Regions from separate parts of the Paraburkholderia bengalensis genome, predicted to be linked through region 1. Evidence: riboswitches for the same ligand, from Rfam matches in the RefSeq annotation. Region 1 holds a riboswitch; the other holds the start of a gene.

Region 1 (14,833 bases):
CTGCGCGGGCGCGAGGTCATAGGCGGGTGGCTGGCCATCGGGCGACGTCCCGTCGGGCATCGTAAACTGTTCCTGCACGGGAGCCTGCGTCCGGTCGCCCGATCCGATGGGCATCTCCTGCTGCGTAGCCGCCGTCGGCACGGCGGGATACCCGGCGTAGTAGCCGTAGTAGCCAGGATAGTAGCCGTAGGGAGAGTAGTAATAGCAACCAGACAGCGCTCCCGACAGCGCCAGCATTGCAACGGCGCTGGCGACGCGCAGCGTTGCATCGAGCGGTTTCATGACGTGCTCCTCTATCGCGCGCCGCCGCATGCGCGTCGCGCATTCACGTTATCTAAAGAGCTTACGTCAGCATTTCGCGGCTCACCTCACAAAGTGGTAACCGCTTATTTCAGGGCGACGTGCTGCAGGACATGTCCGGCGCGTACGTGCGCGCCGGACTCTGCCCATCTCCCTTCGGCTTCCGAAACGTCGGGTCTGCGTCGCCGCTCGCGCGATGTCCGGGTCCGTTTGCCGCATCGCCTCGATGGCGATTTGTCGTATATGTTCTGCGTGATCGACCTGCCGGGCCGACTTGCCGGGCGCAAATCCTGAGGCCGGCTTTGCCAGGCCGTCGGCGTGGTCGGGGTCAGTGCCTGCGGTGCGGGGCGAAACCTCAAGCAGGGCGTGAATGCGCCAACTACTTGCCGACCTGGTTGCCGATCACGCCGCCGACGGCCGCGCCGCCCAGCGTGGACAGCGCATTGCCCCCGATCGCCGCACCCGCCGCGCCGCCGACACCCGCGCCGATTGCCGTATCCCGTTGCCGTGTGGTCATGCCGTCGCAGGCGGCCAGACTTGCCACCACAGCCACCAGCGTCGTCAGCGCACCGATTCGATGGAATGTTTTCATGGTTGCGACTCCCTGTTTTATCGGCGGGATTCGCATGTTGCGCTCCCGCTCAAGGTGATTTCATGGTATCGCCGCGGTCCGTTTCTGTTTGTGTGGGCTTGTCAGTAAAGTGTCGGTTTCGTAATCAAATGTTTCGCGTTTTCGAACGATTGCGACGGCCGTAAAAACAACATGGCCGCACGCGCGATGCGGTAAAACCGCGCGCAAAAAAGCCCGCCTCCACGGGGCGGGCTACTCTGATCGCGACACGCACGAAGCGTCGTGCGCGCCGGACGTCGACCGTCACTGACGCTGATAAATCTCCGCGCCGCTCTTGATGAACTCGACGGCCTTCACTTCCATGCCTTTTTTCAGCGCGTCGGTGTCGCTCATGCCTTCCTTCGCAGCGAAGTCGCGCACGTCCTGCGTGATCTTCATCGAGCAGAAGTGCGGGCCGCACATCGAGCAGAAATGCGCGACCTTCGCCGAATCTTTCGGCAGCGTTTCGTCGTGGAATTCGCGCGCCTTGTCCGGGTCGAGGCCGATATTGAACTGGTCTTCCCAGCGGAACTCGAAGCGCGCCTTGCTCAACGCGTTGTCGCGCACCTGCGCGCCCGGATGGCCCTTCGCGAGATCGGCGGCGTGCGCGGCGAGCTTGTACGTGATGATGCCCGTCTTCACGTCGTCCTTGTTCGGCAGGCCGAGGTGCTCCTTCGGCGTGACGTAGCACAGCATCGCCGTGCCGAACCAGCCGATCATCGCCGCGCCGATGCCCGACGTGATGTGGTCGTAGCCCGGCGCGATGTCCGTGGTCAACGGTCCGAGCGTGTAGAACGGCGCCTCGTCGCACCATTCCAGTTGCAGGTCCATGTTCTCCTTGATGAGCTGCATCGGCACGTGGCCCGGACCTTCGATCATCACCTGCACGTCGTGCTTCCACGCGATCTGCGTGAGTTCGCCGAGCGTCTTCAGCTCGCCGAGCTGCGCTTCGTCGTTGGCGTCGTAGATCGAACCGGGGCGCAGGCCGTCACCGAGCGAGAAGCTCACGTCGTACGCCTTCATGATTTCGCAGATGTCTTCGAAGTGCTCGTACAGGAAGCTTTCCTTGTGATGCGCGAGACACCACTTCGCCATGATCGAGCCGCCGCGCGACACGATGCCCGTCATCCGGTTGGCCGTCAGTGGCACATATTGCAGGCGCACGCCCGCGTGGATCGTGAAGTAGTCGACGCCTTGTTCGGCCTGTTCGATCAGCGTGTCGCGGAAGATTTCCCACGTCAGGTCTTCGGCCTTGCCGTTGACCTTTTCGAGCGCCTGGTAGATCGGCACCGTGCCGATCGGGACGGGTGAATTCCGGATGATCCATTCACGCGTCTCATGGATGTGCTTGCCCGTGGACAGATCCATCACGGTGTCGCCGCCCCAGCGGATCGCCCACGTCATCTTGTCGACTTCCTCGCCGATCGACGACGTCACGGCCGAGTTGCCGATGTTCGCATTCACCTTCACGAGGAAGTTCCGGCCGATGATCATCGGCTCGCTTTCCGGGTGATTGATGTTCGCGGGAATGATCGCGCGGCCGCGCGCGACTTCTTCGCGCACGAACTCGGGCGTGATTTCGTTCAACCCGTTCGGACCGAATGCCGACGCGCCGAATGCCTGGCCCGGATGCTGGCGGCCCATCATCGCGGCGAGCTTCGCGCCCGTCGGGCCGCTCGTCTTCAGGCTTTCCAGATACTCGGCGCGGCGCTGGTTCTCGCGAATCGCGATGTATTCCATTTCCGGCGTGATGATGCCGCGCCTGGCGTAGTGCATCTGCGAGACGTTCTTGCCGGGCTGCGCGCGGCGCGGCGTGCGATGCAGGCCGGGAAAGCGCAGCTGCGCGGTGGCGGGATCGGCGGCGCGCTCGCGGCCGTAGTCGCTGGAGAGCCCCTGCAGCGCCTGCGTGTCGCCGCGCGCTTCGATCCAGCCCTGGCGCAGCGCGGGCAGGCCCGCGCGGATGTCGATCTTGGCGTCGGGATCGGTGTACGGACCCGACGTGTCGTACACGTAGATGGGCGGATTCTTTTCGCCGCCGAAGCCCGTGGGCGTGTCGGACTGCGTGATTTCACGCATCGGCACGCGGATGTCGGGTTGCGAGCCGGTCACGTAGACCTTGCGCGAGTTCGGCAGCGGTGCGACGGCAGCTTCGTCGACGTGCGCGTCCGCGGAAATGAATTTCGGGTTGGCGTTCATGCGTCTCTCCATGCAATTGTGGGGCGTTACAGCTACGCAGGAGAACGAGACGGAGGGGAAGTGGACCGGGTTCGCGCGAGTAAGGTGATGCAGTACGGCAGGTAAAGCGGCGAGCCCGAACGCTTCCCTGCGCTGGCATTATCCAGATCAGGTTCAAAGGGTATTTCTCACCCACGCCGTGCGGTGCCGTATTCGTATCCGGCGACGCACAACGCAGGACCCCCGCGTTAGCAGCGCACACGATACCCTGGCTGGGCCGGGTTTGGCAACTTATCTCGAAACTGACGGAGAGCGCACGGGCGAGACGCGGGCGGGTCGGCGGAAAAGCCGTGTCGCACGAGGCTTTCAGCATCATGACGGTTTTCGGGCACGTGCCGTTGCTGACGCAATCGGTTATCTCATTAATGAGGGGAATGCCTTATTCTCGAGGTAGCCGTGGCGGTGGCGGTGGCGGTGGCCGCGGCGGTGGCGGTGGCGGTGACGGTGACGACGTCGATGTAAGGCGGATTCAAGATCGCTCGCCGCGTGCCGTTACCGATAGCAAAGGCAGTCTGATTATCGGGAAACCTAATCAAAACGATGCATGAGGAAAGAGACATGACGACATCGAAATGGGCACGTGGCGCGGCGGCCGTGCTGGCCGCGACGGCGGGCGCATGCGTGCCGTGCGCGGTGGGCGCGCAAACTCTCGCGTCGGGCGGCACGATCACTTTCGCCGGTGCGATCGTCGCACCGTCGTTTGGATTCGCAGCGACGCCCGTCACGCGCCATTCGCAAGGATTCCGTACGGAGCGATCGATGGACCCGAATGCTTCGGCAATCGATGTGACGTTCACCCCGGCTCCGGACACACCGACGGCGGCGCAAGTGTCGGTGTTCGTGAACACCGAAGGCGGCATCGCCGCGCCGCGCACGCTGACAACGCGCTTCTCCGATAACGCGCGCCATCTGGCGCAGACGGGCGCGGCATTCAGCATGGGACGCGCGGGCGGCACGCTGTCGATCGAAAGCGGCGCGGCGGCCGAGCGCGCGGTGACCGTGATGCTCAGTTACGACTGAGTCTCGACGGTCGGTTGGCGGCTGGATGGCGACCGACGCGCGGTTTATCCACCTTTGTTCAGGCGTGCGGGGACGGGCATCGGTCTATCGCCCGTTTTCGGCTGCCTTGCTACGAAAGTTACGATTCTCTTGCCGAAGCGTTGCCCAGATACTGCATAATGCACGGCGGCGCGGTTTTCGCGTCCGTTGGCTGCCGTTGTTGCGTTCTGCATCACGATAGCCATCAATTCGCGCCACTATCCCAGACGCTTCCCTTGTCGTCCGACGGCTGTTCAACTCCCGTTTTACCGTTCTACTGCCATGCCCGCCCGCTTGACCACCGATGCCGCGTCGCCGATGCGGCGCCAGCCGTTCCGTTTGTGGGTGTTCAGCGGGGCTGCCGGCCCGTCGCCGGCATGGGCGGTCTGACGTGGCGTTCCATCTCCCCGGCCGTTTCCCGTTTCGCCTGCCGCAGTCCCACGGCGGACAGATCGCGCTCGCGCTCGGCGTCGTCTATATCGTATGGGGCTCGACCTATCTGGCCGTGCACGTCGCGCTAGGTTCGTTTCCGCCGCTGCTGATGTCGGGATTGCGCAATTTTTTCGCGGGCGTCGGGCTGTTCATCTTCACGATGCGCCGCAAACCTGTGTGGCCGCCGCTCGTCGAGATCCGCAATGCGGGGCTGGTCGGCACAATGCTCGTCGGTCTGTCGAGCGGGATGCTCGCGTACGGGATGCGCACGGTCGGCACGGGCACGGCGGCCGTGATGGTGGCGACCGTGCCGCTGTTCGCGACCGTCATCGCGGCGATCGCGGGGCGCAAGATCGCAAAGGGCGAGTGGTTCGCCGTCGGGCTGGGGCTGGTCGGCATCGCGATCCTCAGTCACGGCGACCAGACAGCGGGCTCGGCGGGCGGCAGTCTTGCCATTCTGTGCGGCGCGTTGTTCTGGGCGGGCGGCGCGCATCTGGCGTCGCGCCTCACGCTGCCTTCGGACCTGTTCCTGTCGACATCGCTGCAAATCGGCCTGGGCGGCGCGATCTCGACGATGGTCGCGTGGATTTCGGGCGAGCGCATGATGGACGTTCACATCCTGCCCGTCCTCGCGTTTCTGTATCTGATGCTGGTCGGCACGATGGCCGCGTATGTCGCGTATGGCTTCCTGATCCGGCACACCAGCCCGATCATCGCGAGCAGCTGCATGTACGTGAACCCGGTCGTCGCGGTGGCATTGGGCGCTGTGCTGCTCGGCGAACCGGTGACACGCGCGACCGTGATCGCGACCTGCGTGATTCTGGTGAGCGTCGGGCTGTCGTTCTGGTTTGATTACCGGCGGCGCGGCGAGGCCTGATCCGCTTGCGGGCGCGCATGGGGGCGGGGCGGTGATGCAGCGGCTCGTCGCGTTGCGTGTCGGCCGCGCGAAGTAGCGAGCCGCGACGGCAGGGTATCGGCAGCTTCCTTCAATCGTTCCGCAACGGCACGGGATCGGGTATATCTTCTCGGGGCGATCGTCCGCCATCACGCGCCTCGGTTGCGTCCCAACCGCACGTCCGGTCGTCGCCATCGGGCGCATCATCATGCAGCGGTCGTCCGCGATCACGCGCCTCAACCGGGCCTTAACCACACGTCGGTGACCCTCATCGGGCGCGCCATCGTCACGCCGCGCCGCCCAGCAAGCACCGCCAGGCAGCCACTACAACCGCGCCGCCAGTTCCGCGCCCTCGCGTATCGCGCGCTTCGCATCGAGTTCCGTCGCGAGCGACGCCCCGCCGATCACATGAAAGCGCGGCCCGTCGGCGGCGGGCGCAGCGGGGTAGAGGTCGCGCAGCGACTCCTGCCCCGCGCATACGACGATCGTGTCGACATCGAGCCACTGCTCGCTGCCTTCGCGTGCGATCAGCAGGCCGCGCTGCGCGATCTGCCGATACGTGAGCCCGTCGAGCATCGCCACGCCGTTGCGCGCGAGCGCCGCGCGATGCACCCAGCCCGAGGTCTTGCCGAGGCTCGCGCCGAGCTTGCCGGTCTTGCGCTGCAGCAGCCAGATCTCGCGCACGGGAACGCACGGGCGCGGCGTCTTCAGGCCGCCGCGCCCGCTGACGGACAGATCGACGCCCCATTCGTCCGCCCATGCGTCGCGCGACAGCGGTAGCGGCTCGTCCGCGCGATGCAGCAGGAACTCGCACACGTCGAACCCGATGCCGCCCGCGCCGATCACCGCAACGCGCCGCCCGACGGGCACGCCGTGCAGCACGTCGACATACGACAGCACGTTGGGTCCGTCGATGCCCGCAATCGCGGGACGGCGCGGCACGATGCCCGTCGCGACGATCACGTCGTCGAGCGCGAGGCGGCGATGAGCGCGGGATCGACGCGCGTCGACAGACGCACGTCGACGCCATGCCGCGCGAGCTGGCTGCCGAAATAGCGGATCGTCTCGCTGAACTCTTCCTTGCCGGGAATGCGCATCGCCAGATTGAACTGACCGCCGATGGTTGCGGCCGCATCGAACAGCGTCACGCGATGCCCGCGCGCAGCCGCCACACTCGCCGCCGACAGTCCCGCCGGCCCGGCGCCGATCACGGCCACGGCGCGCGGCTTCTGATGCGCGGCGAGCGGCCGGTAGACGAGTTCCGTCTCGCGGCCCGCGCGCGGATTGACGAGGCATGTGGCGCGCTGGTTCTGAAACGTGTGGTCGAGGCACGCCTGATTGCACGCGATGCACGTGTTGATCTCATGGGCGCGTCCTTCGGCTGCCTTCATGACGAAGTCGGGATCGGCGAGCAGCGGCCGCGCCATCGACACCAGATCGGCCACGCCGTCAGCCAGCAGCGCTTCGGCGACCTCGGGCGTGTTGATGCGGTTCGACACGATCACGGGCACGCCGACGGCCGCTTTCAGACGCGCCGTCAACGGCGCGAACGCGGCGCGCGGCACCGACGTGACGATGGTCGGCACCCGCGCCTCGTGCCAGCCGATGCCCGTGTTGAACATCGTCACGCCCGCCGCTTCGAGTGCTTTCGCGATCTGCTCGGTTTCATCCCACGTGTTGCCGCCTTCGACGAGATCGATCAGCGACATCCGGTACACGACGATGAACCGCTCGCCGCACGCGGCGCGCACGCCCTCGACGATCTCGCGCGCGAGCCGCATCCGGTTTGCGAGGCTGCCGCCGTACGCGTCGTCGCGTCGGTTGGTGCGCGGACACAGGAACTGGTTCAGCAGATAGCCTTCGCTGCCCATGATCTCGACGCCGTCATAACCGGCGCGTTGCGCAAGCCGCGCGCAGCGCGCGTACGCGCGCACGGTCTTCGCGATGCCGGCGAGCGTCAGCGCGCGCGGCTTGAACATCGAAATGGGGGACTTCAGCGCGGACGCCGACACGACGAGCGGCTGATAGCCATAGCGTCCCGCATGCAGGATCTGCAGCGCGATCTTGCCGCCTTCGTCGTGCACGGCCTGAGTGAGCTTGCGGTGATTGTGCAGATCGAACACCGAGTTCAGCGTGCCGCCGAACGGTAGCAGCCAGCCTTCGCGATTGGGGGAAATACCGCCCGTGATGATGAGACCCGCGCCGCCTTTCGCGCGCTCGCGGAAGTACGCGGCGAGCTTCGGATAGTTCCAGAAGCGGTCTTCCATGCCCGTATGCATCGAGCCCATCACGACGCGATTGCGCAAGCGCGTATAGCCGAGGTCGAGTTCGGACAAGAGCCGCGGGTAAGACATGCAAGCCACCATGTAAAGTTGGGACGCGCTCGAACGATACACGCGCGCACCCGCAAAACCGCCGAAGAAAAATTCTAATCGCCTTTCAATTCCTTTATGTCCGGCGCCGGATTGTTCGCGAATCATCAGAAGTAAGCGCGATGGCACGACGATTGCTGACCGCAGTCGTCCAATCGACGTGTGCAAGCCGCCGTTTTAGCGTGCTCGCCGACATCGCGGACAAAAAAGGCGCGTCGCCAGCGACGCCTCCGCGCGTCCATCCGGCGCACAACGACACCACTAACGTCAACGCCGGACAGATGCACGGATGCGGGCGGCGCGTCGCAGATCAACGGGCTCGAGCCCAATCAGGGAGAGGTGGCAAATGAAGGTTATCCGGACCATGGCGGCGCTGATAGGCGTCGTCGCGCTCGTGTCGGCGTGCGGCGGAAGCTCGAACGACGTGGGCAAAGAACTCGGGTTGCAGAACCCGTTGATCCACTTCGTGCATGCGATTCCGAGCGGCCCGACCGTCGACTTTCTCGTCAACGGCGCGGCGCTGCAGAAGAACATCGCATACAAGAACGTGACGAACTTTGCGAACATCAACACTGGGCAGACGTCGGTCGGGTACGCGCCGGCGGGGACCACGGCGGCGCTTGCGAGCGGTGCGTTCTCCGACGTCGCCAAGGGCCACGAGTACACGGTGATCGCCGTGCCGGGCGCGTCGGGGCCGGACATCGGGCTGATCGATGATCCGTTCGACAAGGGGCTGTTGTCGGGCAGTGCGCGCGTGCGCGGGTTCAATGCCTCGGTGAACGCCAGCAACCTCGACCTGTATCTGGTGCCCGCGAACAACACGAACATCGCGAGCATCAGCCCGACGATGGCGGGCGTGTCGTTCAAGAACGCGGTGCCCGCGAGCGGTCAGGACTCGATCTATGTGTCGGGCGGCACGTATGTCCTGATCGCGACGGCGGCGGGAAGCAAGACACCGATCTTCCAGTCGAACTCGTTCGCTCTCGCGAACAACGCCGACTGGCTCGTGACATCGGTACCGATCGGCGGCGCGTTGAGCCAGCTGTTGCCCGGCCAGATTCACTTGCTGGTCGCGCAGGGCGGCAACACCTCGCAGCCGGCGCTCGAGCTGACCAACACGTTGAACGGCCAATAAGAAAAAACGCGAGAAAAACGCCACGCAGCATCAGGGGGATGGCACGGCGGCTCGCTCACGTGAGCCGCCGTTCTGTTGTTTGCGCGCGATGTATCTGTCGCGTGTTTGCGTCCGCGAGCGGCGTGACGAAAAAAAATGCCGCCGCGTGAGACGCGGCGGCGACATGTGGAATTCGAATCAGCCTGTTGAGCAGTATGAAAGCAGCGTTATGAACGCGGCTGTACGAAGGCGAAATCAGTCCGAATGCTTCTCGGCCGAATTGGTGATCGCGTTGCCGCCCTTCGATATGTCCTGGCCCGCGCCCGCCATGGTGTTGCAGGCGGCCAGCAGCGTCGTGCCGGCGAGCAGCAAGAGTGCGATGAATCGTGTCATGAGTCTCTCCCTAGCAGGTTGTTCGATGAATGCATCCGGTCGATGCGCGCGCAGGTCGTTCAGGTCATGCATTGGCGCGTGTTTGTTGGCTACTCCGGCGCGCGCGTCCTGGTCGTCCGACCGGGGCATCGCGCCAGCCGATCCGGTCTGATTCCATGGTAAGAGAGGCATTGCCGCGACGCTGTCAGAGACGCGACGATTTTCTTGTCGGCGCAATCCTACGCGGCAACCCGTGTCGCAAGCATCACGAAATATCGACTCAATATCGAGTCAGCCGCGCACGATGGGCGCGGGCCCTGCATGCGGGTCAGTGTCGAGGGCTTTATCGGGGGATTTTTCGGGGGCTTCATTGCGCACTTCATTGGGCGCTTTAAGGCCGGGCTCATCGAGCGTCGATTTGACGTGTGCAGAAGCGTCCGGCGCGTCCGGCGCGTTGGCCACGGGCAGCACGACACGGATATCGGTGCCGCGCAGGTTGCCGCGACGGATCTCGAAGCGGCCGCCGCGGGCGGCCACGCGCTGTCGCATGCCCATCAGCCCATGCGTATGCGTGCGCGTCAGGTCGGCGGGCATGATGCCGATGCCGTTGTCGGCGATGTGCAGCGACACCTCGCCGTCGCCCTTGGCAAGGCCGATGGTGATCTGCGTTGCGCGCGCGTACTTTGCCGCGTTGGTGAGCGATTCCTGCGCGACGCGAAAGAGCGCGATTTCCGTGTGCTCGTCGAGCTGGATGTCGTCGGCGGGCAGTTGCAGGTCGAGCGTCCAGCCGTTGCGCTGCGCCGCTTCGTCGCCGAGCGTGCGCAGCGCCGTGACGAGACCGAAATTCGCGAGCACCGTTGGCCGCATGTCTTCGATGATGCGGCGCTTGAGGGCAATGCCCTGATCGAGCGTGGCGAGCGCACGCGTGAGCTTGTCGGCGACGGCGGGGTCGGTGTCCTGCAGCTTGCGCCGCGCCCACGCGACATCCATCTTGCTCGCCGTGAGAATCGCGCCGAGTTCGTCGTGCAACTCGCGCGCGAGCTGCGTCTTTTCGTTTTCGCTGACCGCCTGCAGGTGCCAGCCGAGCGCTTCCAGTTGCCGCGTGCGCTCGTTGACGAGCTGATCGAGTTCTTCCTGTTGCGTGATCAACTGCTTCTGCGCGCGCGCCTGGCTGTCGAGCTGAATGCCGAGATTGCGGAACAGCAGAATGAACAGCACGATGTTGAGAGCCGACAGACCCGCTGCCACCAGCGTCGACACGCGCTGGTCGGCGCGGCTCGCGTCGAGTGCGCGCTGCGCGCGGCGCTCCTCGTTGTCGCGCAGCAGCACACGCTCTTCGTCGTCGAGCGCGCGTTGGCTGCGCTCGCATCGCTTGCGCCGGGATGTCCCGCTGCGGCCGGTGCGCCGCACGCCGCGAGCGCCGCCGCATTGCCGGTTGGATCGGGCGATGCCTGCTGCAACGTCTGCACGCCGTTGCCGATGCGCGCATCGATCAGCGCGGCAATCTGCGTGAAGCTGGCCAGTTCCGCGCCGTCGGCGGCGCGCCCGAAATACGCATCGAGCGAACGGAGGGCGCGGCGAATAGCGGCGGCGCTCGTGCAGAACTCGCGCGCATCGGCGCGATTCCTGGTCAGAAGAAAGCGGCTTTCGTGCGCTTGCAGTTGTGCGAGCTGCGCGCCGAGATCGCCCAGCTGCGCGCTCACGCCACGCGCTTCGAGGGCCGCTTCGTATTCCGACGCGATGCGTTGCCGCGCTGATTCCAGAATGACGAGACCGCCGCAGGTGATGACGATCGCCACTGTCATCGCGATCGCCCAGCTGCGCTCGTGCATCCAGCCTGTCAGCGTTGTCGTGAGTCGTGTTGCGGCTGCGCCTGACACGGCAGTCTCCATGCGATGAACTCATCGACAGTGTAGCGTCGCGGGGCGCCTTTGCGTTCAGCCATCCCCGCCGACGGGCCGCCGAAAGCCGCTGTCGGCGGATTCCCACAGAAAAAACAGCGCGCGCCGGAATGCGGGTACGCAAACTGCTCCGTACGATGGGTGTTCACGATCCATCAGGGAGGTTGCCATCATGCTCAAGTGGGCGTTGTTCTTCGCCGTGATTGCCGTCATTGCAGGGCTGCTCGGCTTCACGGGCATTGCAGCAGGCGCGGCGGCGATCGCGAAGTTCCTGTTCGTGGTGTTCCTGATCCTGTGCGTGGTGTTCCTCGTGCTCGGCTTCGTCGTGACGAAGAAGATCGTCGATTAGCGGAGCGCGAAGGCAATCTATCCGCCACGGATCAACGGACCCGCGATGACACATCGCTCAAACAGGAAGGAGCGTCCGCATGCTGCATTACGCACTCGTTTTCTTCGTGATCGCGATCATCGCCGCTGTGTTCGGCTTTACCGGCATCGCGGCCGGCGCGGCCGAAATCGCGAAGATTCTGTTCTACATCTTTCTGGTCGTGTTCGTCGTCACGCTGCTGTTGGGCGTGTTCCGAACCTAGCGAAAGCATTACACCCCAACGCGCGCGCGGCGGATCGCGCATTGGAGACGACGGCGCGCACGCGTTTTCCACCACACCGGATCAAGGAGTCAGTCAATGTCGAAGTCATCTCAAGGCGAGTTCGTGATGGACGTCGAACGGATTCGCGCGCAGGCGCGCAAGGATATGGATGAAGGCCCCGTCACGCAGACCTACGGCGCGAATCGCGACACCGTGCTCAAACTGCTGAACGGGGCGCTCGCGACGGAACTGGTCTGCACGTTGCGCTACAAGCGTCATTACTTCATGGCGAAGGGCATCAATTCGGAAGCCGTTGCGCAGGAGTTTCTCGAGCACGCGAACGAAGAGCAGGAGCACGCCGACACGCTTGCCGCGCGCATCGTGCAGCTCGGCGGCGAGCCGGATTTCGCGCCCGACAGCCTGACGGCGCGTTCGCACTCCGAGTACAGGGAGGGCGAAAACCTCACCGACATGATCCGCGAAAACCTCGTTGCCGAGCGCATCGCGATCGATACGTATCGCGAGATCATCCGTTATCTCGGCGATGGCGATGTCACGACGCGCCGCATCTTCGAAGAGATTCTCGCCGTCGAGGAAGAGCACGCGGACGATATGGCCGATCTGCTGGCGGGCCGGGAATAAGCCGTTCATAGCGGCTGCCTGCAGCCGTTGCGCCGGGCGGCACGCGCTTGCGCACCGCTTGCCTGCTGCGGGCAGCCTGGATGGTCATACCATGTCGAACATTGCGATGATCCGGGTATTGATTGCGGACGATCACGCCATCGTCAGAGGCGGATTCAGGCAGTTCGTCGCCGACGAGCCGGACATGTGTGTCGCGGCGGAAGCGTCGACGGGCGACGAAACGATCCGGCTCGTGCGCGAGCAGCCGGACGGCGAGCCGTTCGACGTCGTTCTGCTCGACATCGCGATGCCCGACAAGAACGGCATCGACACGTTGCGCGTGATCCGGCAAATGCGGCCCGAGCAAAACGTGCTGATCCTCTCCGGCTATCCGGAGAGCCAGTACGCCATCAATCTGCTGCGCGCCGGGGCGAACGGCTACCTGAACAAGGACTGCGAGCCCGACGAGATCGTTCGCGCGATCCGCTCCGTGGCGCGCGGCCATCGCTATCTGTCCGAGGCCGTCGCCGACACGCTCGCGAACAGCCTCGACAAACCGTCGGCCGCGCATCCGCACGAACAGTTGTCCGAGCGCGAATTCCAGATCTTCTGCAAGCTCGCGTCCGGGCAGATTCCCACCGATATCGCCGACGAACTGCATCTGTCCGTGAAGACGGTGAGTACGTATCGCGCGCGCGTGCTCGAAAAAATGCGTATGACGAACAACGCGGACATGACGTACTACGCGATCAAGAATGGCCTGATCGATTGACGGCACGCGAGCATGGAACGCCACCGATGAACGCCGATTCCGCCACCGCACACCACACATCCGGCCACGCGCCGCTGCGTGTGCTGCTGATCGAGGATTCGCCGCTGATCCGGCGCAGCATCGTCGAGGCGATCGACGCGTCGGGCGCGATGCAGGTGGCCGCGCAGGCCGAATCCGCCGACGAGGCTATCGCGCTGCTGGACGGCGAGGCGTTCGACGCCGTGATCGTGGATCTGCAGCTCAAAGGCGGATCGAGCGTGCCCGTGCTCGCGTACATGCAAAAGGAAGGGCTGATCGACTCGACGTTTGCCGCCGTGCTCACCAATCACGCGTTGCCCGCGTATCGCGAGCGCTGCCTGCAGTACGGCGTGCGGCACTTCTACGACAAGTCGTTCGAGTTCGATCGCGTGATCGACGCGCTGCACGAATACGCGCAGGCGCGTCTGGAAGAGCGTTGACGCGCGCCGTTCAGTCGGCGGCGGCCGCAAGCGGTTCGGGCTGGCCGCGCAGGTGATTGAGCCCCGCGAGCACGACGAACAGCAGACCGGCGATGCTCACGCCGACCCAGCCGAACAGCGGCCACACGAACGCACCGACGGCCGACCCCACCGCGCCGCCGATGAAATAGCACACCATGTACACCGTGTTGACGCGGCTGCGCGCCTCGGGGTTGAGCGCGTAGATGCGCGACTGGTTCGAGATCTGCGCGGCCTGCACGCCGACATCGAGCACGATCACGCCGATCACCAGCCCGATGACGCTCGCTCCCGACAGCGCGAAGATGACGAACGAGATGGCCGCGAGCACGATCGACAGCGAGACGATCGCGCGCGGCCCACGCCGGTCGGCGAATTTGCCCGCGAGGGGCGCGGCCATCGCGCCGCCGGCGCCGACGATGCCGAACAGCCCGGCCGCCTGCGGCCCATAGTGAAACGGCGGGCCGGCGAGCAGCAGTGCGAGCGTCGACCAGAACAGGCTGAATGCCGCGAACAGCAAGGCGCCCGTCATCGATGCTTCGCGCAGCCCGCGCAGTTCGACGGCGAGATGCCACATCGACGCGATCAGCTTGCCGTAGGCGAGCGTCGAAGTCGGCTGGCTTTTGGGCAGCTTCGACAGGATGACGGCGGCGAGGCCGATCAGCGCGACGATCGACGCGCCGAACACGGCGCGCCAGCCGAAGTACTGGCCGACGAAACCCGCCGCCGTGCGCGCGAGCAGGATGCCGAGCAACAGGCCGCTCATCACGGTGCCGACCGCGTGCCCGCGCTGCGAAGGCGGCGCGAGCTCGGCGGAGAAGGGCACGGCTTGCTGCGCGATGGTCGACAGCACGCCGATCGCGAGGCTCGCGAACACGAGCACGATCAGGTTGGGCGCGGCGGCCGCGAACAGCAGGGCGACGCACAGACCGGCGATCTGCAGCAGGATCAGCCGGCGCCGGTCGAAGCGGTCGCCGAGCGGCGCGAGCAGCAGCATGCCCGCCGCGTAGCCGAGCTGCGTGGCCGAAGGCACCACGCCGATCCATGCGGCGCTGTGCGGAAACGACTGGCGGAAGTCGTCGAGCAGCGGCTGGTTGTAGTAGAT
Region 2 (14,833 bases), on a different contig from region 1:
AGAAGGGCGAGCACGTGTCGTTCATCCAGCCGGTGCGCAACGTGAACCGTACGGTCGGCGCGATGCTGTCGGGCGCGATCGCGAAGAAGTACGGCCACGACGGTCTGCCTGACGACGCCATCCACATCCAGCTGAAGGGCACGGCGGGTCAGAGCTTCGGCGCGTTCCTCGCGAAGGGCATCACGCTCGATCTCGTCGGCGACGGCAACGACTACGTCGGCAAGGGCCTGTCGGGCGCCGCATCATCATCCGTCCCACGAATGACTTCCGCGGCAAGTCCGAAGAAAACATCATCTGCGGCAACACGGTGATGTACGGCGCGATCGAAGGCGAATCGTTCTTCCGCGGCGTCGCGGGCGAGCGCTTCTGCGTGCGTAACTCGGGCGCGACGGCGGTTGTCGAAGGCACGGGCGACCACGGCTGCGAATACATGACGGGCGGCACGGTCGTCGTGCTCGGCGAGACGGGCCGCAACTTCGCGGCGGGCATGTCGGGCGGCGTCGCGTATGTGTACGACGTCGACGGTTCGTTCGCGGCGAAGTGCAACAAGTCGATGGTCGCCCTCGAGCCGGTGCTGCAACAGGCCGAACAGGAACGCACGGTCGACAAGGCGCTGTGGCACGCGGGCGAAACCGACGAAGCGCTGCTCAAGGGGCTCATCGAACGTCACTTCCAGTTCACGGGTTCGCCACGCGCGAAGGCGCTGCTCGAAAACTGGGATGCGTCGCGCCGTCAGTTCGTGAAGGTGTTCCCGACGGAATACAAGCGCGCGCTGGGCGAAATGGGCGCGAAGAAGGCTGCCAAGGAAGTGCTCGCAGCCTGATCGTTCCCCGGCCAATCCACTGACGACATAAGAAGCGCACCCGCCGCGGCGATGAAAGTCGCATGCGGCGGGCGCCGATCCCCTCACCGATTCAGATAGACATAGAGAACCACATGGGCAAGGCAACCGGTTTTCTCGAGTTCGAGCGCCGCCACGAGGCGTACGAAGCACCTCTCACGCGCGTCAAGCACTACAAGGAATTCGTCTCGGCGCTGACCGACGACGAAGCGAAGATCCAGGGCGCGCGTTGCATGGACTGCGGCATTCCGTTCTGCAACAACGGCTGCCCGGTGAACAACATCATCCCGGACTTCAACGATCTGGTGTTCCGCCAGGATTGGCAGAACGCGATCGAAGTCCTGCATTCGACCAACAACTTCCCTGAGTTCACGGGCCGCATCTGCCCGGCGCCGTGCGAAGCGGCGTGCACGCTGGGCATCAACGACGACCCCGTCGGCATCAAGTCGATCGAGCACGCGATCATCGACAAGGCGTGGGCGGAAGGCTGGGTCGCGCCGCTGCCGCCGAAGCACAAGACGGGCAAGAAAGTGGCCGTCGTCGGATCGGGCCCGGCGGGTCTCGCCGCCGCGCAACAACTGGCGCGCGCTGGCCACGACGTGACCGTGTTCGAGAAGAATGATCGCATCGGCGGGCTGCTGCGTTACGGCATTCCCGACTTCAAGCTGGAGAAGTGGCTGATCGACCGCCGCATGCGCCAGATGGAAGCGGAAGGCGTGAGCTTCCGTCCGAACGTGTTCGTCGGCAAGGACGCGATTCCGTCGCACATCGGCAATACCGCGAAGGAAACCATCACGCCGGAAGAACTGAAGGAACAGTTCGACGCCGTGATCCTGACGGGCGGCTCCGAAACGCCGCGCGATCTGCCCGTGCCTGGCCGCGAGCTGGCGGGCATCCATTACGCGATGGAATTCCTGCCGCAGCAGAACAAGGTCAACGCGGGCGACAAGGTTGCCGACCAGCTGCTCGCGAAGGGCAAGCATGTGGTCGTGATCGGCGGCGGCGATACGGGCTCGGACTGCGTGGGCACGTCGAACCGTCACGGCGCGAAGGGCGTCACGCAGTTCGAACTGCTGCCGCAGCCGCCCGAAGAGGAAAACAAGCCGCTCGTGTGGCCGTATTGGCCCGTGAAGCTGCGCACGTCGTCGTCGCACGAGGAAGGCTGCGAGCGCGACTGGGCCGTGGCGACCAAGCGCTTCGAAGGCAAGAACGGCAAGGTCGAGAAACTGATTGCGGCGCGCGTCGAATGGAAGGACGGCAAGATGGTCGAAGTGCCGGGCTCCGAATTCGAAATGAAGGCCGATCTCGTGCTGCTCGCGATGGGTTTCACGCAGCCGGTTTCGCCCGTGCTCGAGGCGTTCGGCGTCGACAAGGATGCGCGCGGCAACGTGCGTGCTTCGACGGAAGGCGAGAAGGCGTACTACACGTCCGTCGACAAGGTGTTCACGGCGGGCGACATGCGGCGCGGGCAATCGCTGGTGGTGTGGGCGATTCGCGAAGGGCGTCAGTGCGCGCGCTCCGTCGATGCGTATCTGATGGGGCATTCGGATTTGCCGCGCTGAGTCTCATAGCTGGACGATGCCGCCAGGCATCGTTGCTCCTTTTAGCAGGAGGAAGTGGAGACAGGCGCGGACGCATCAGACGTCACCGCACGGCAGTAGAAGCAGGACAAAAACCGGGCGCTCGCAAGAGCGACCCGGTTTTTTCTTGGCATCGGGCGATAATGTGCCATGAGCGGGAACGCGAACGGAGACGAACAATGCAACGCACCGATCCGCAGCCTGATCCAGACGACGCAGGGCAAGCTTTCGACAGCGCCTCTGCGACGGGCAACACGCACGAGCAACACGACTATCAGCGCTGCTTCATCGCCCTCGTCCCCGACGCGGCCACGCGCGACGCGCTGTCCGCCATCGACGTTCCCTCCACCGCGCGCCGCGTGCCTTACGAGCAACTGCATCTGACGGTGACGTTCATCGGCATGTTGCCGTATGCGAAAAGCGCGCCCCTCGTCGACGCATTGACGCGCGACACCGTACCGCTCAAACCCACGTCCGTGACGAAGATCGAGCACTGGCCGCGCGCATCGCACCCGCGCCTCACGGTCGCCGCGCTGGCCATGTCCGAAGAGTTCGTTGCACTCGACTGGCGCGTGCGTTCGTCGATGATCGCACTCGGCCTGCCCGTCGACGCGCGCACGTTTCGCCCCCACGTGACGCTCGCACGCTATCGGCATGAGGCCGCGGCTGTCGGTCCCGCGGCCGAGCTGCACACCGAACTGATCGCGCGTTTCGAATCGCTGACGCTGTATTCGAGCACGCTGGCGCGCAACGGCGCGCGCTACCGGTCGCTCGCCAGCGTGCCCGTCGTCTGCGACTGACGCTGCGAGCGATCGACTAGGACGCGCGATATCGCGCGAGCGTCAGTCCGTTCAGATCGATTTCCGGCTCGCGCTGCGTGATCAGATCGGCGACTACGCGCCCGGAGCCGAGCGACATCGCCCAACCCGTCGAGCCGTGCCCGAGATTGATCCACAGTTTGTCGATGCCCGACGGCCCGAGCAGCGGTGCGCCATCAGGCGTCATCGGACGGCGGCCGACCCAGAAGTGCGCGGAAGAGGGCGCCGTCGCGTGCGGGAACCAGTCGTCGAGCACTTTCATCAGCGTTTGCAGTGCCTGCTCGCGCAGCGTCGTCTGGCGATTGCCGAGTTCGGCCGTGCCGGCGACGCGCAGGTTCGGTCCGAAGCGCGTGATCGCCGTCTTCAGCGATTCGTCCATCAACGCGGCGCGCGGCGACTTTTCGTCGTCGACGATCTGCAGCGTTGCCGAATAGCCCTTCACGGGATACAGCGGCACTTTCACGCCAAGCGGCGCGAGCAGCTCCGCGCTGTCGACGCCCGCCGCGACCACTACGGCGTTCGCCACCAGCGTTTCGCTGCCCGCCGCGCTTTCCACGTGCACGCCATGCACGGACCCGCCGCGCGCATCGAGCGCCGTGACGCGCGTGTCGAAGCGAAAGCGCACGCCGTTGGCTTCGCAAATCGCGCGCAGCTCGCGCGTGAAGCGCGCGCAGTCGCCCGCTTCATCGTCGGGCAAATAGAGGCCGGCGAGCGGCGGGTTGCGCGCCCAGCGCAGTCCCGGCTCGATCTGCACGCATTCGGCCGCGCTTACTTCACGATGCTGGATGCCCGCATCGCGCAGCACGGCAAGCGCCGGCCGCGCGAGTTCGATGTCGAACGACGTGCGAAAGAGTTGCAGATAGCCTTGGCTGCGCCCGTACTCGAACGGATGACGGCCGCGAAACTCATGCAGGCATTCTCGGCTGTAGTAAGCGATGCGCTGCATCCGCTGCTTGTTGACGCGAAAGCGCGCGAGATCGCATTCGCGCAGCCAGCGCGCGATCCAGCGCCATTGCGCGGGGTCGAGCGTCGGCCGGAAAATCAGCGGCGAGGCAGGCTTGAACAGGTACTTGAGAATTTTCAGCGGCATGCCGGGCGCGGCCCACGGCGTCACGTAACCGGGCGCGATCACGCCCGCGTTGCCAAAGCTGGTGGAGAGCGCGACGTCGGCCTCGCGCTCGATCACGGTGACATCGCAGCCGCGCTCGCGCAGGTAGAAGGCGGTGGCGACCCCGATGATGCCGCCGCCGAGAACGATCGTATGCATGAAGTGACGAAGCCGTATTACACGTGTTCGGCGGACTCCGCGGTCTGAGCCGAGAGCGACTTGCCCTTCGTTTCCGGCAGCGCCAGCGCGGCCAGCACGACGAGCAGATAGCCCGAGCCCGCCACGATGCCGATCGCTTTCACCAGCGTCATCGTCTGCGACATCGTGCCGACGAGGATCGGAAAGAACGAGCCGATGCCGCGCCCGAGGTTGTAGCAGAAACCTTGGCCCGAGCCGCGAATCGCGTTGGGATACAGCTCGGACAGGTACGCGCCCACGCCCGCGAAAATGCCCTGCACGACGATGCCGAGCGGAAAGCCGAGCAGCAGCATCGCGCCGTCGGTGACGGGCAGCATCGTGTAGATCATGCCGAGCACGAACGAGCCGATCGCGAACAGAATGAATGACGCGCGGCGGCCGATCTTGTCGGAGAGAATCGCGCCGACGATATACCCCGTGAACGAGCCGACGATCAGCACGACCAGATAGCCGCTCGTGTTGAACACCGACAGATGGCGCACGGTTTTCAGATACGTGGGCAGCCAGGTCGTGATCGCGTAATAGCCGCCCAGCATGCCGCTGCACAGCAGGCTGCCGAGTATCGTGGTCTTCAGATGCGGGAACGCGAAGATCTGCAGGAAGTGCGACGTGTCGAGACCGCTGTCGCGCGCGCGACGCGTCGCTGTGAAGATGTCGGGATCACTGACGTTGCGGCGGATGTAGATGATCCACAGCGCCGGCACGAGGCCAATCCAGAAGCACGCGCGCCACGCGTACTGCTCGGGCAGCAGCGCGAAGAACGCCCAGTAGAGAATCGCCGCCGCCGCCCAGCCGACCGACCAGCTGCTTTGCACCGTGCCGACTGCCTTCGCGCGATGCTGGGGCGAGCGGATCGTCTCGGCCATCATGATCGTCACGACGGACCACTCGCCGCCGAAGCCGATGCCTTGCAGCGTGCGCGTCGTCAGCAGTTGCCAGAAGCCGTTCGTGAAGCCCGACAGGCAGGTGAACACGGCGAAAGTGGCGATCGTCCATTGCAGCACGCGCACGCGGCCGTAGCGGTCGGCGAGGATGCCCGCGAGCCAGCCGCCTATCGCCGACGAAATCAGCGAGCTCGTCGCGATCATCCCCGCTTCGCTCTTCGACATGCCCCACGACGCGATCAGTGTCGGGATCAGGAACGAGTAGATCATGAAGTCGAACGCATCGACGGCGTAGCCGCCGAAGCCCGCGTAGAGCGTGCGCCGTTCGCGCCCGGACAGTTCTGTGAACCACTGAAACGACGCCATCTCCTCTCCTTTGTTGTGCTTCAGATGTTTTTCCGGCAGGCCACAGATGATGACGCGGGCGGGTTGCGGTGGGTTGTATTCTACGGTCGGCCTGAAATGTGGCCAATGCGGAGCAAAAAACCGGCGCCTGGCCGACAAGGCGTAAACGGCCGCACAGGGCACCGCATTCCGGATTCTTGCTGATTGGCGAAGCCGCTCGCGGGCGAGCAGAGCGGCTATTGGCAGGCGTCGTTCGCCCAAAGAAAAAACGGCCCGTCCCAGGTGGCAGCGGGACGGACCGAACACGGAGGCGCCGAGGACGCCGGATTGCACTGTAGTCCCGAAACGCCGCGGTGCGGCCTGAACGTAAGGCAAGGTAAGCGCGACCCTCGCGCCTGTCCTACGCGCCCGTTACATGCGCTTCCTGCGCGCCCGGCTTCACGCCGGCTCCCCGGCGACGGGCAGCGCGATGCGCACATGCAAACCGCCCCTCGGGATGATTGGCGACGACGCACTGGCCGCCCCGATGATGCGCCAGCCGCACGACGATCGCGAGCCCCAGCCCGCAATGGCCTTCTCCGCCGCGCGCCGCGTCGAGCCGTACGAACGGCTTCATCGCGGCCGCAATGCGGTCTTCGGGAATGCCCGGGCCGTGCGCGGCATTGGCGGCCGTCGCGAGCAACAGCGCGGCAATGAATCCCGTAGTGAGCCCCGTAGTGAGGCCCGTAGTGAGGCCCGTAGTGAGGCCCGTAGTGAGACTCGCAGTGCGAGCGGAGTGCGCGAAAGCAAGGGACAAGCGGGACAGCGAAGGGAGGCGGCGGGCGAGTGACATGGCAGCTTTTCCAGTGACGTTGAACATGCGTCGCGGGCCGCGCCAAAGGAGCGTTTGGCCCGCGATGCAATCGTCGCTGGAACGGCGCGTGAGCAAAGCGCGGAACAGGGCATGCGCTTCGAAAGTGCTTTCGAACTGTTCGCGAGTCTTTCCGGATGTTGCGCGAGCGGCGCACGCGTCAATGTCGCGGCGTGCCCGGCGATGCGCGCGTGGCTTAACCGAGTGTCAGCCCGCCGTCGACGTGGATCACCTGGCCCGTGATGTGACGCGCTGCGTCGGACAGCAGGAAGGCGATCAGCGCGGCGATGTCGTCCGGTTCGGCCACGTGGCCCAAGGGCGTGGCTTGTGCCGCGCGCGCCCAAGCGGGCGCGTTGTCGGCGCTCGGTCCGCGCTCCTTGCGCGTATAGCCGGGCGCGACGCAGTTTACGGTGACGCCGAGCGGCGCCAGCTCCGCCGCCGCGGATCTCGCCAGCGATTCGAGCGCAGCCTTCGCCGCGGCCGTGCCCGCGAACGGCGCGTCCGCACGATAGCGATGCGCGACAAACGAACTCACGGCGACGATGCGCCCGCGCTTCGACGTTTCGAGCGCCGGCGCCGCGCGTTTGACGAGCGCTGCAAACGCGGCGGGCATCGCGGCGAACGATTCCGCGAGCGATTCGAAGTCGAGTGTGCCGATGGTGTGACGCTGCGCGTGTCCGGCGTTCGCGACGATCTGATCGAGCGCGCCGAACTGCGCGAGCGTTTGATGAACGGCGTGTTCGGATGCGCCGCGCTCAGCGAGATCGCCGAGCACGTCGCGCACGTGCGCGTCGACGAGCAAACGGCCGCCACGTTGTCGAGGCGTTCGCGCGACGCGGCATCCGCGCCGCGCGCGTGCAGCATCAGCGCGACGCGTGGTGCCGCGATGCGCCGCGCGAGCGCTGCGCCGATGCCGGAGCCCGCGCCCGTCACCAGCACGACGCGCTCGACGCGCAGCGTCTCGCGCATGCGCTCGACGGCGCGCTCGATGAACAGCGTCTGGTCGTGGAACGCTTCGAGCGTCTTGCGATGCGCGACGCTGACGATCGCCGCATTCGGCAGACGCTCGATCAGCGCGTTGTAGATGTTGCTTTCGTTGTCGGGATCGAGCGCGCTCGTCGCTTCGTCGAGGAACAGGAAGTCGGGCTTTTGCAGCAGCGCGCGCGCTGCGGCCAGACGCTGCTGTTCGCCCGGCGACAGCGAGCGTTCCCAATGCGCCGCTTCGCCGAGCCGGTCTGCGAACTCCGACAGACGGCAAATGGCGAGCGCTTCGCGGCACGCCTCGTCGGAATACGCGGACACGTCCGACGGATAGCACAGCGCCGCCTTCAGCGTGCCGATAGGCAAATAGCTTCGCTGCGGGATGAACAGCAGTTTCGCGTCGGCGGGCATTTCGATCGTGCCTTCGCCGAACGGCCACAGCCCCGCGAGCGTGCGCATCAGCGTGCTCTTGCCCGCGCCCGACGGACCGCGCACCAGCCAGCGCGACTTCGGCGCGATACGGAACGAGCCGACGTTGGCCATCGGCTCGCCGTCGGGCCGCTGCAAGCGCAGGTTCGTGACGTTGATCGAATCGGTGTCCGTGACGTGCACGTTGATGCCGCCGTGCACCGTGCCTTCGACCACTGACTCATACAGATGCTGCGAGCGCATCACGCGATTGAATTCCCGCAGACGGTTGACGGTTGCGCGCCATTCGGCGAGCGAATCGTAATTGTTGATGAACCAGGAGAACGAATCGCTGACCGTGCCGAACGCGCCCGTCACCTGCTGATACATGCCGAAGGAGATGCTCTTCGAAAAGTATTTGGGCGCGGCCGCGATATACGGAAACACGATGGCCAGCTGCGAGTAGCTGATCACAACGATGTTGAAGCGCCGCGTGAAGCGCATGATCAGACGCCAGTTCTCGCGGATGTGCGCGAACACGCCTTGCAGCTTCTGCTCTTCCGAGCGCTCGCCCTGATACAGCGCGATCTGGTCGGCGTTTTCGCGGATGCGGATCAGCGAGAAACGGAAGTCGGCTTCGACGCGCTGTTGCTGGTAGTTGATCGACACCAGCGGATGGTTGACCTTGTGCGTCACATACGAACCGATGGCTGCGTAGATCAGCGCCGCCCACACCATGTAGCCGGGAATCGAGAACTCGGTGCCGAACATGTGGAACGCGAACGCGCCCGACAGGTTCCACAGAATCACGATGAACGAGAACAGCGTGACGGTGGTCGACAGCAGGCCGAGCGACAGGTTGAGCGTCGAACTCGCCAACCCTTGCAGATCGGCGGATACACGCTGGTCGGGGTTGTCGGCGAGACTGTCGCGCTCGATCCGGTAGTACGCGCGATCGCCGAGCCAGTCGTTCAGATAGCGGGTGGTGAGCCACTGCCGCCAGCGGAATTCGAGCATCTGGCGGAAGTACGTCCGATACGAGCCGAGCAGGATCAGCGCGAGTGCGATGACCGTGAACTGCAGCAGCGAGTATTTAAAGACGGGGTAGTTGTACTGCTGGATCGCGTCGAAGAACGTGCGCTGCCACGTGTTGAACCAGACGTTGGCCGCGACCATCGTCATGTTCATCGCGATGACGAGCGCGAGCAGTCCCCAGGCTTTCCATTTATCCTCGGACACCCAGTAGGGCTTGATCAGTCCCCACGCCGTGATGTCCGCAGAATTTTTCGAATTGTCGATCATAAGCGTCCTTTCATACGGTCGGCCCGAGCGGTGGCGCCGTGCATCGCGTGGCCGCGTTGCGCTGCGCGTCACACCGGGTGATGGCCCGATGCATTGTTCCGGCAGCGGCTTAATCCGAACTTAAGCGTTGAACTTAAGCGTCGGACCTAAGCGCACGCTGCAGGACGCACCCGGCAGGCACTGCAAACCCGACGACTGGCTTGCAACGGCGCGGCATGTCGCTCGCATTGACGCGTGCCATTGTGCCAGAGGCGGACAGAACCCCGCCGGAAAGAAAAATGGGCCACCGCCGATTGCGTTCCGGACGGGTTTGCGGCCCGCGCGCCTTTTATGGTCTAATGGTCCGGACGAAACAGGGGTGCTTCGTGCGCGGGCAGTCGCTGCGGCGAGGCTGAGAGAAACCCTTCGCACCCGATCCGGGTAATACCGGCGCGGGAAGTTTTCGGGAAGTATTTCCTGGAAGTTCTCCTTCCGCCGGGGCGGCGTTCCCGTCATATCGTGAACCCCGATACCCGGCTGGCCTCGTCCGCTGGTTTCGTCCTTGGGTACGTGCGCACTTGCCGTACGGAAAAGGATTCGATGACCGCTCATTCTTCAGTTGTTTGTTGCGTTGGCGCGCGCTGCGCCGGATTCGACGTTGCCGCTCGCGACCGACGTGCGATTGCGCACGCGCTTTGCGCAGCACGCCGGAGGACCGCGCGATGAAGACGTCTGCTCAACCTGATTTCGCCGTCATCGGCGGCGGGCTGTGCGGCCGGCTGGTCGCGTGGCAGCTTGCGGGCGACGGCCATCGCGTTGCGCTGTACGAGCGCGGCGATGCGGCGGGCTCGCAGGCAGCCGCGTGGGTCGCCGCGGCCATGCTCGCGCCGCTCGCGGAAGCCGCCAGCGCCGAGCTGCTGATCACGCAGCTTGGCGCGGCGTCGCTGGAAACCTGGCCGTCGCTGCTTGCGCAATTGCCCGAGCCCGTGTTCTTCCAGCGCAGTGGCTCGCTGATCGTCTGGCATCACAGCGATCGCGCCGAAGCGCCGCTGTTCGAGCGGCGGCTGCGCGCGAACGCGCCCGCCGCGCTGCTCGACGGCGGCCTCGTGGCGCTCGCGGGGGCGCAGGTCGGCGCGGCGGAGCCTGCCCTCGCGGGACGCTTCGCGCAAGGCTGGCTGCTGCCGCACGAAGGCCAGCTCGACAACCGCCAGGTATTGACGGCGCTCGCGGCAGGGCTTGCGCAACGTGGCGTCGACACGCACTGGAACACTGCCGTCGACGACCACGCCTTGCCCGCTGCGCGCATCACGATCGACTGCCGCGGCCTGGGCGCGAAGCCTGTCATGCCGACACTGCGCGGCATTCGCGGCGAAGTCGCGCGGGTGCACGCGCCGGGCATCGGCCTGACACGGCCCGTGCGTCTGCTGCATCCGCGCTATCCGCTCTATATCGCGCCCAAGCAGAACGATCTGTATGTGATCGGCGCGACGGAAGTGGAGGGCGAGGACATGTCGCCCGTCAGCGTGCGCTCGGCGCTCGAACTGCTGAGCGCGGCGTTTTCGGTGCATCCGGGTTTCGGCGAGGCGCGCATTCTCGAACTGAACTCGCAATGCCGTCCGACGCTGCCGGATCATCGCCCCGTGCTGCTGTGGGACGGCGCCCACACGCTGCGCGTGAACGGGCTTTACCGGCACGGCTATATGATCGCGCCCGAAGTCGCGGGCGAAGCGGTGCGGTTTGCGTCGGCGCTGCTCGACGGCCGCGTCGCCGATGCCGACGCATTCGACGACTGGCAGCGCCACGCGCGCTGGAGCGAGCTGTTCCGGCGGGATCACGAGCCTGCCGTCACTCTCAACGTTTGAACGAATCGACATGGATATCCAGATCAACCAGAAGCCGCTGTCGCTGCCCGAAGGGGCGACCGTCGCCGACGCGCTCAGCGCATTCGGCGCGCGGCCGCCGTTCGCCGTCGCGCTGAACGGCACTTTCGTCGCGCGCACGCAGCATGCTGCGCGTGCCTTGCAGGCGGGCGACAAGCTCGACGTCGTGCATCCCGTCGCAGGCGGCTGAACGCCCCGGCGCACTGTCACAGACAAGGACTCACAGATGAACTCACACGCGAACGCCCGCGCCGACGCGCTCACGCTGTACGGCGAAACTTTCCAGAGCCGCGTGCTGCTGGGCACGTCGCGCTATCCGTCGCTGCAGTCGCTGTCGGATTCGATCGCGGCATCGAAGCCGGGCATGGTAACCGTCGCGCTGCGCCGGCAGATGAGCGAAGGCGGCGCGGAAGCCGGCTTCTTCGATCTGCTCAAGCGGCACGGCGTGCCGCTGCTGCCGAACACGGCGGGCTGCCAGACGGTCGGCGAGGCCGTCACGACGGCGCACATGGCGCGCGAAGTGTTCGAAACCGACTGGATCAAGCTCGAACTGATCGGCGACGACTACACGCTGCAGCCCGATCCCGTCGGTCTGATCGAAGCGGCCACGCAGCTGGTGAAGGACGGCTTCAAGGTGCTGCCGTACTGCACGGAAGATCTCGTAATCGGCCGGCGTCTGCTCGATGCGGGCTGCGAGGCGCTGATGCCGTGGGGCGCGCCTATCGGCACGGGCAAGGGCGTCGTCAATCCGTACGGCCTGCGCGTGCTGCGCGAGCGTCTGCCCGACGTGCCGCTGATCGTCGATGCGGGTCTCGGCGTGCCGTCGCATGCGTGCCAGGTGATGGAGTGGGGTTTCGACGGCGTGCTGCTGAACACGGCGGTCTCCCAGGCGACGCATCCCGAGACGATGGCGCGCGCCTTCGCGATGGGCGTCGAAGCGGGCCGCGAGGCCTGGCTGGCCGGCCCGATGGCCGAACGTGAAACTGCCCACGCGAGCACGCCCGTCGTCGGCATGCCGTTCTGGCATCAGGATGGGAGCGCAGCGGCATGACCGACACCTTGAAATTCGCGGGCCGCGACCTGTTCTGGCCGCCCGCCGACGAACTGATGGAAGCCGCCGAACGCATCCGCGCGCGACTGGGCGACTGGCCCGCGTCGCACGTGAACTGGCGTATCTGCCTGACGTCGCCCGACGACGCGAACGGCGGCGATCTGATCATCGTCGCCGATGAGCAACAGCACGGCGAGCAGATCGCGCGCTGGCAGACGCAGGGCGCGGGCGTGATCGAAGCGGCGGCGGGCCGCGCGTCGCTGCATCTGGGGGGGCGTGCGCTATCGGCTGGAAGGCCAGCTTGCCGAAGACTGGATTGCGGCGCTGGCGGCGTTTCTCGATTGCGGTTTCGATCCGCACGACGCGCTGGTGCTCGCGCTCGCATGGCGCGACGGCGACGAGACGAAATCCGACGATGCCTGGCCGTGCGATCTGTCGCGCTTTCCGCGCGTTGCCGGGCTGCCGGACGCGCCCGCCCAGCCGTTTGCCGCATGCCCCGATGCGCTCGGTCTTTACGCCGTGCTGCCCACGGCCGATTGGGTGGAACGCGTGGCCGGGTTCGGCGTGAAGACGCTGCAATTGCGCCGCAAGACGGCGGAGCCGGGCGAACTGAAACAGGAAATCGCGCGTTCCGTGGCGGCGGGCCGCCAGCACGATGCGCGCGTGTTCATCAACGATCACTGGCAGGCCGCGATCGATGCGGGCGCTTACGGCGTCCATCTCGGCCAGGAAGATGTGCATACGGCCGATCTGCACGCGTTGTCGAAGGCGGGCGTGCGACTTGGACTGTCGACGCACGGCTACTACGAAATGCTCACCGCGTTGCACTTCCGTCCAAGCTACATTGCGCTCGGCGCCGTATTCCCGACTACGACCAAAGTGATGCCGACGGCGCCGCAAGGTCTGGCGCGGCTCGTGCGCTACGTGAAATTGCTCGAGGGCGTCGTGCCGCTCGTCGCGATCGGGGGCATTAGCGGCGATGTGCTGCCGCAAGTGCTGGCGACGGGCGTGAAAAGCGCGGCCGTCGTGCGCGCGATCACACAAGCCGCCGATCCCGCTATTGCGACGGCAGCGTTGCAAAGCGAGTTTTTGCAAGAAAAAGTTTAGAAAAGTTAAATCGATAGCGTCGTCAAGGCAGGGTTTGCACGAAGGCCCTATAATTCCGCCTTCCGTGTAAAAGGACTGTCAGTTACGTGCCTTCCTCTGCCGAGACCCTCCTTGAGCTGCGCGACGTCGACTTCGGCTACGGCGAGCGGCTTGTCCTGTCGAACCTGAATCTGCGCTTCAAACGCGGCCAGGTGGTCGCGGTCATGGGCGGCTCGGGGTGCGGGAAGACCACCGTGCTGCGGCTGATCGGCGGCCTCGTGCGCGCGCAGCGCGGCCAGGTGCTGTTCCACGGCCAGGACATCGGCGCGCAGACGCGCGACGGCCTGTACGCACTGCGCCGCCGGATGGGCATGCTGTTCCAGTTTGGCGCGCTTTTTACCGACATGTCGGTGTTCGAGAACGTGGCCTTCGCGCTGCGCGAGCATACCGATCTCCCTGAAGACCTGATCCGCGATCTCGTGCTGATGAAGCTGAACGCGGTCGGCCTGCGCGGCGCGCGCGATCTCGCGCCGTCACAGGTGTCGGGCGGCATGGCGCGGCGCGTCGCACTGGCCCGCGCCATCGCGCTCGATCCGGAACTGATGATGTACGACGAGCCGTTCGCCGGTCTCGACCCCATCTCGCTCGGCATCACGGCGAACCTGATCCGCACGCTCAACCAGGCGCTCGGCGCAACGTCGATTCTCGTCACGCACGACGTGCCGGAATCGTTCGCGATCGCCGACTACGTCTACTTTCTCGCCAACGGCGGCGTGCTCGCCGAAGGCACGCCCGACGAGCTGCGCGCGTCGAGCGATCCGACCGTGCGCCAGTTCATCGACGGCACGCCCGACGGTCCCTTCAAATTTCACTATCCGGGCAGCACGCCGCTGGCGGCGGATTTCGGCATCGGCGGGGGCCGCGCATGATCAACGCGATCAGTTTCATCGGCCGCTCCGTCGTATGCGGGCTCGGACAGACGGGTTATGCGGCACGCATGTTCGTGCGTCTCGTCGCCGAATTCTTTGCGCTGCTGCGCCGCCCGCGTCTTGTCACGAAGCAGATTCACTTCGTCGGCAACTATTCGCTGGTGATCATCGCCGTATCGGGGCTGTTCGTCGGCTTCGTGCTCGGGCTGCAGGGTTACTACACGCTCAACCGCTATGGCTCCGAGCAGGCGCTCGGCTTGCTCGTCGCGCTGTCGCTCGTGCGCGAGCTCGGGCCCGTCGTGACGGCGCTGCTGTTCGCGGGGCGCGCGGGCACGTCGCTCACGGCCGAAATCGGCCTGATGAAGGCGGGCGAGCAACTGACGGCGATGGAAATGATGGCCGTCGATCCTCTCAAGGTGGTCGTCGCGCCGCGCATGTGGGCGGGCATCATCTCGATGCCGATTCTCGCCGCGATCTTCAGCGCGGTTGGCGTGCTGGGCGGCTATGTCGTGGGCGTGCTGATGATCGGCGTGGATGCCGGCGCATTCTGGTCGCAGATGCAAGGCGGAGTGGACGCCTATCGCGACGTCGGC

Evidence for each region. Region 1 has a riboswitch for thiamine pyrophosphate ahead of thiC (phosphomethylpyrimidine synthase ThiC). Riboswitches for the same ligand answer to the same signal wherever they lie in the genome.
Region 2: linked by a shared signal. The riboswitch ahead of H3V53_RS10355 (FAD-dependent oxidoreductase) and the one ahead of thiC (phosphomethylpyrimidine synthase ThiC) in region 1 are both predicted to bind thiamine pyrophosphate.

Annotation. Positions count from the first base shown of each region.
Region 1 covers NZ_JACFYJ010000024.1:20,477-35,309, reverse strand. Annotated here, with positions in the region: gene H3V53_RS16515 (hypothetical protein) at 1-282, opposite strand, end outside; gene H3V53_RS16510 (glycine zipper 2TM domain-containing protein) at 680-892, opposite strand; gene thiC (phosphomethylpyrimidine synthase ThiC) at 1,175-3,106, opposite strand; TPP riboswitch at 3,213-3,340, opposite strand; gene H3V53_RS16500 (hypothetical protein) at 3,704-4,165, shown strand; gene H3V53_RS16495 (EamA family transporter) at 4,575-5,492, shown strand; partial or broken gene H3V53_RS16490 (2,4-dienoyl-CoA reductase FMN-binding domain-containing protein) at 5,835-7,864, opposite strand; gene H3V53_RS16485 (DUF4397 domain-containing protein) at 8,229-9,017, shown strand; gene H3V53_RS16480 (entericidin A/B family lipoprotein) at 9,252-9,389, opposite strand; partial or broken gene H3V53_RS16475 (sensor histidine kinase) at 9,807-11,260, opposite strand; gene H3V53_RS16470 (DUF1328 domain-containing protein) at 11,442-11,618, shown strand; gene H3V53_RS16465 (DUF1328 domain-containing protein) at 11,698-11,859, shown strand; gene H3V53_RS16460 (ferritin-like domain-containing protein) at 11,956-12,501, shown strand; gene H3V53_RS16455 (response regulator transcription factor) at 12,608-13,252, shown strand; gene H3V53_RS16450 (response regulator) at 13,279-13,710, shown strand; gene H3V53_RS16445 (MFS transporter) at 13,721-14,833, opposite strand, start outside.
Region 2 covers NZ_JACFYJ010000012.1:46,160-60,992, forward strand. Annotated here, with positions in the region: partial or broken gene H3V53_RS10315 (glutamate synthase-related protein) at 1-823, shown strand, start outside; gene H3V53_RS10320 (glutamate synthase small subunit) at 937-2,403, shown strand; gene thpR (RNA 2',3'-cyclic phosphodiesterase) at 2,601-3,221, shown strand; gene H3V53_RS10330 (D-amino acid dehydrogenase) at 3,238-4,506, opposite strand; gene H3V53_RS10335 (MFS transporter) at 4,524-5,795, opposite strand; partial or broken gene H3V53_RS10340 (ATP-binding protein) at 6,213-6,429, opposite strand; gene H3V53_RS10345 (SDR family NAD(P)-dependent oxidoreductase) at 6,821-7,426, opposite strand; partial or broken gene H3V53_RS10350 (ABC transporter ATP-binding protein/permease) at 7,591-9,315, opposite strand; TPP riboswitch at 9,660-9,770, shown strand; gene H3V53_RS10355 (FAD-dependent oxidoreductase) at 10,017-11,156, shown strand; gene thiS (sulfur carrier protein ThiS) at 11,167-11,364, shown strand; gene H3V53_RS10365 (thiazole synthase) at 11,401-12,225, shown strand; partial or broken gene thiE (thiamine phosphate synthase) at 12,222-13,332, shown strand; gene H3V53_RS10375 (ABC transporter ATP-binding protein) at 13,419-14,240, shown strand; gene mlaE (lipid asymmetry maintenance ABC transporter permease subunit MlaE) at 14,237-14,833, shown strand, end outside.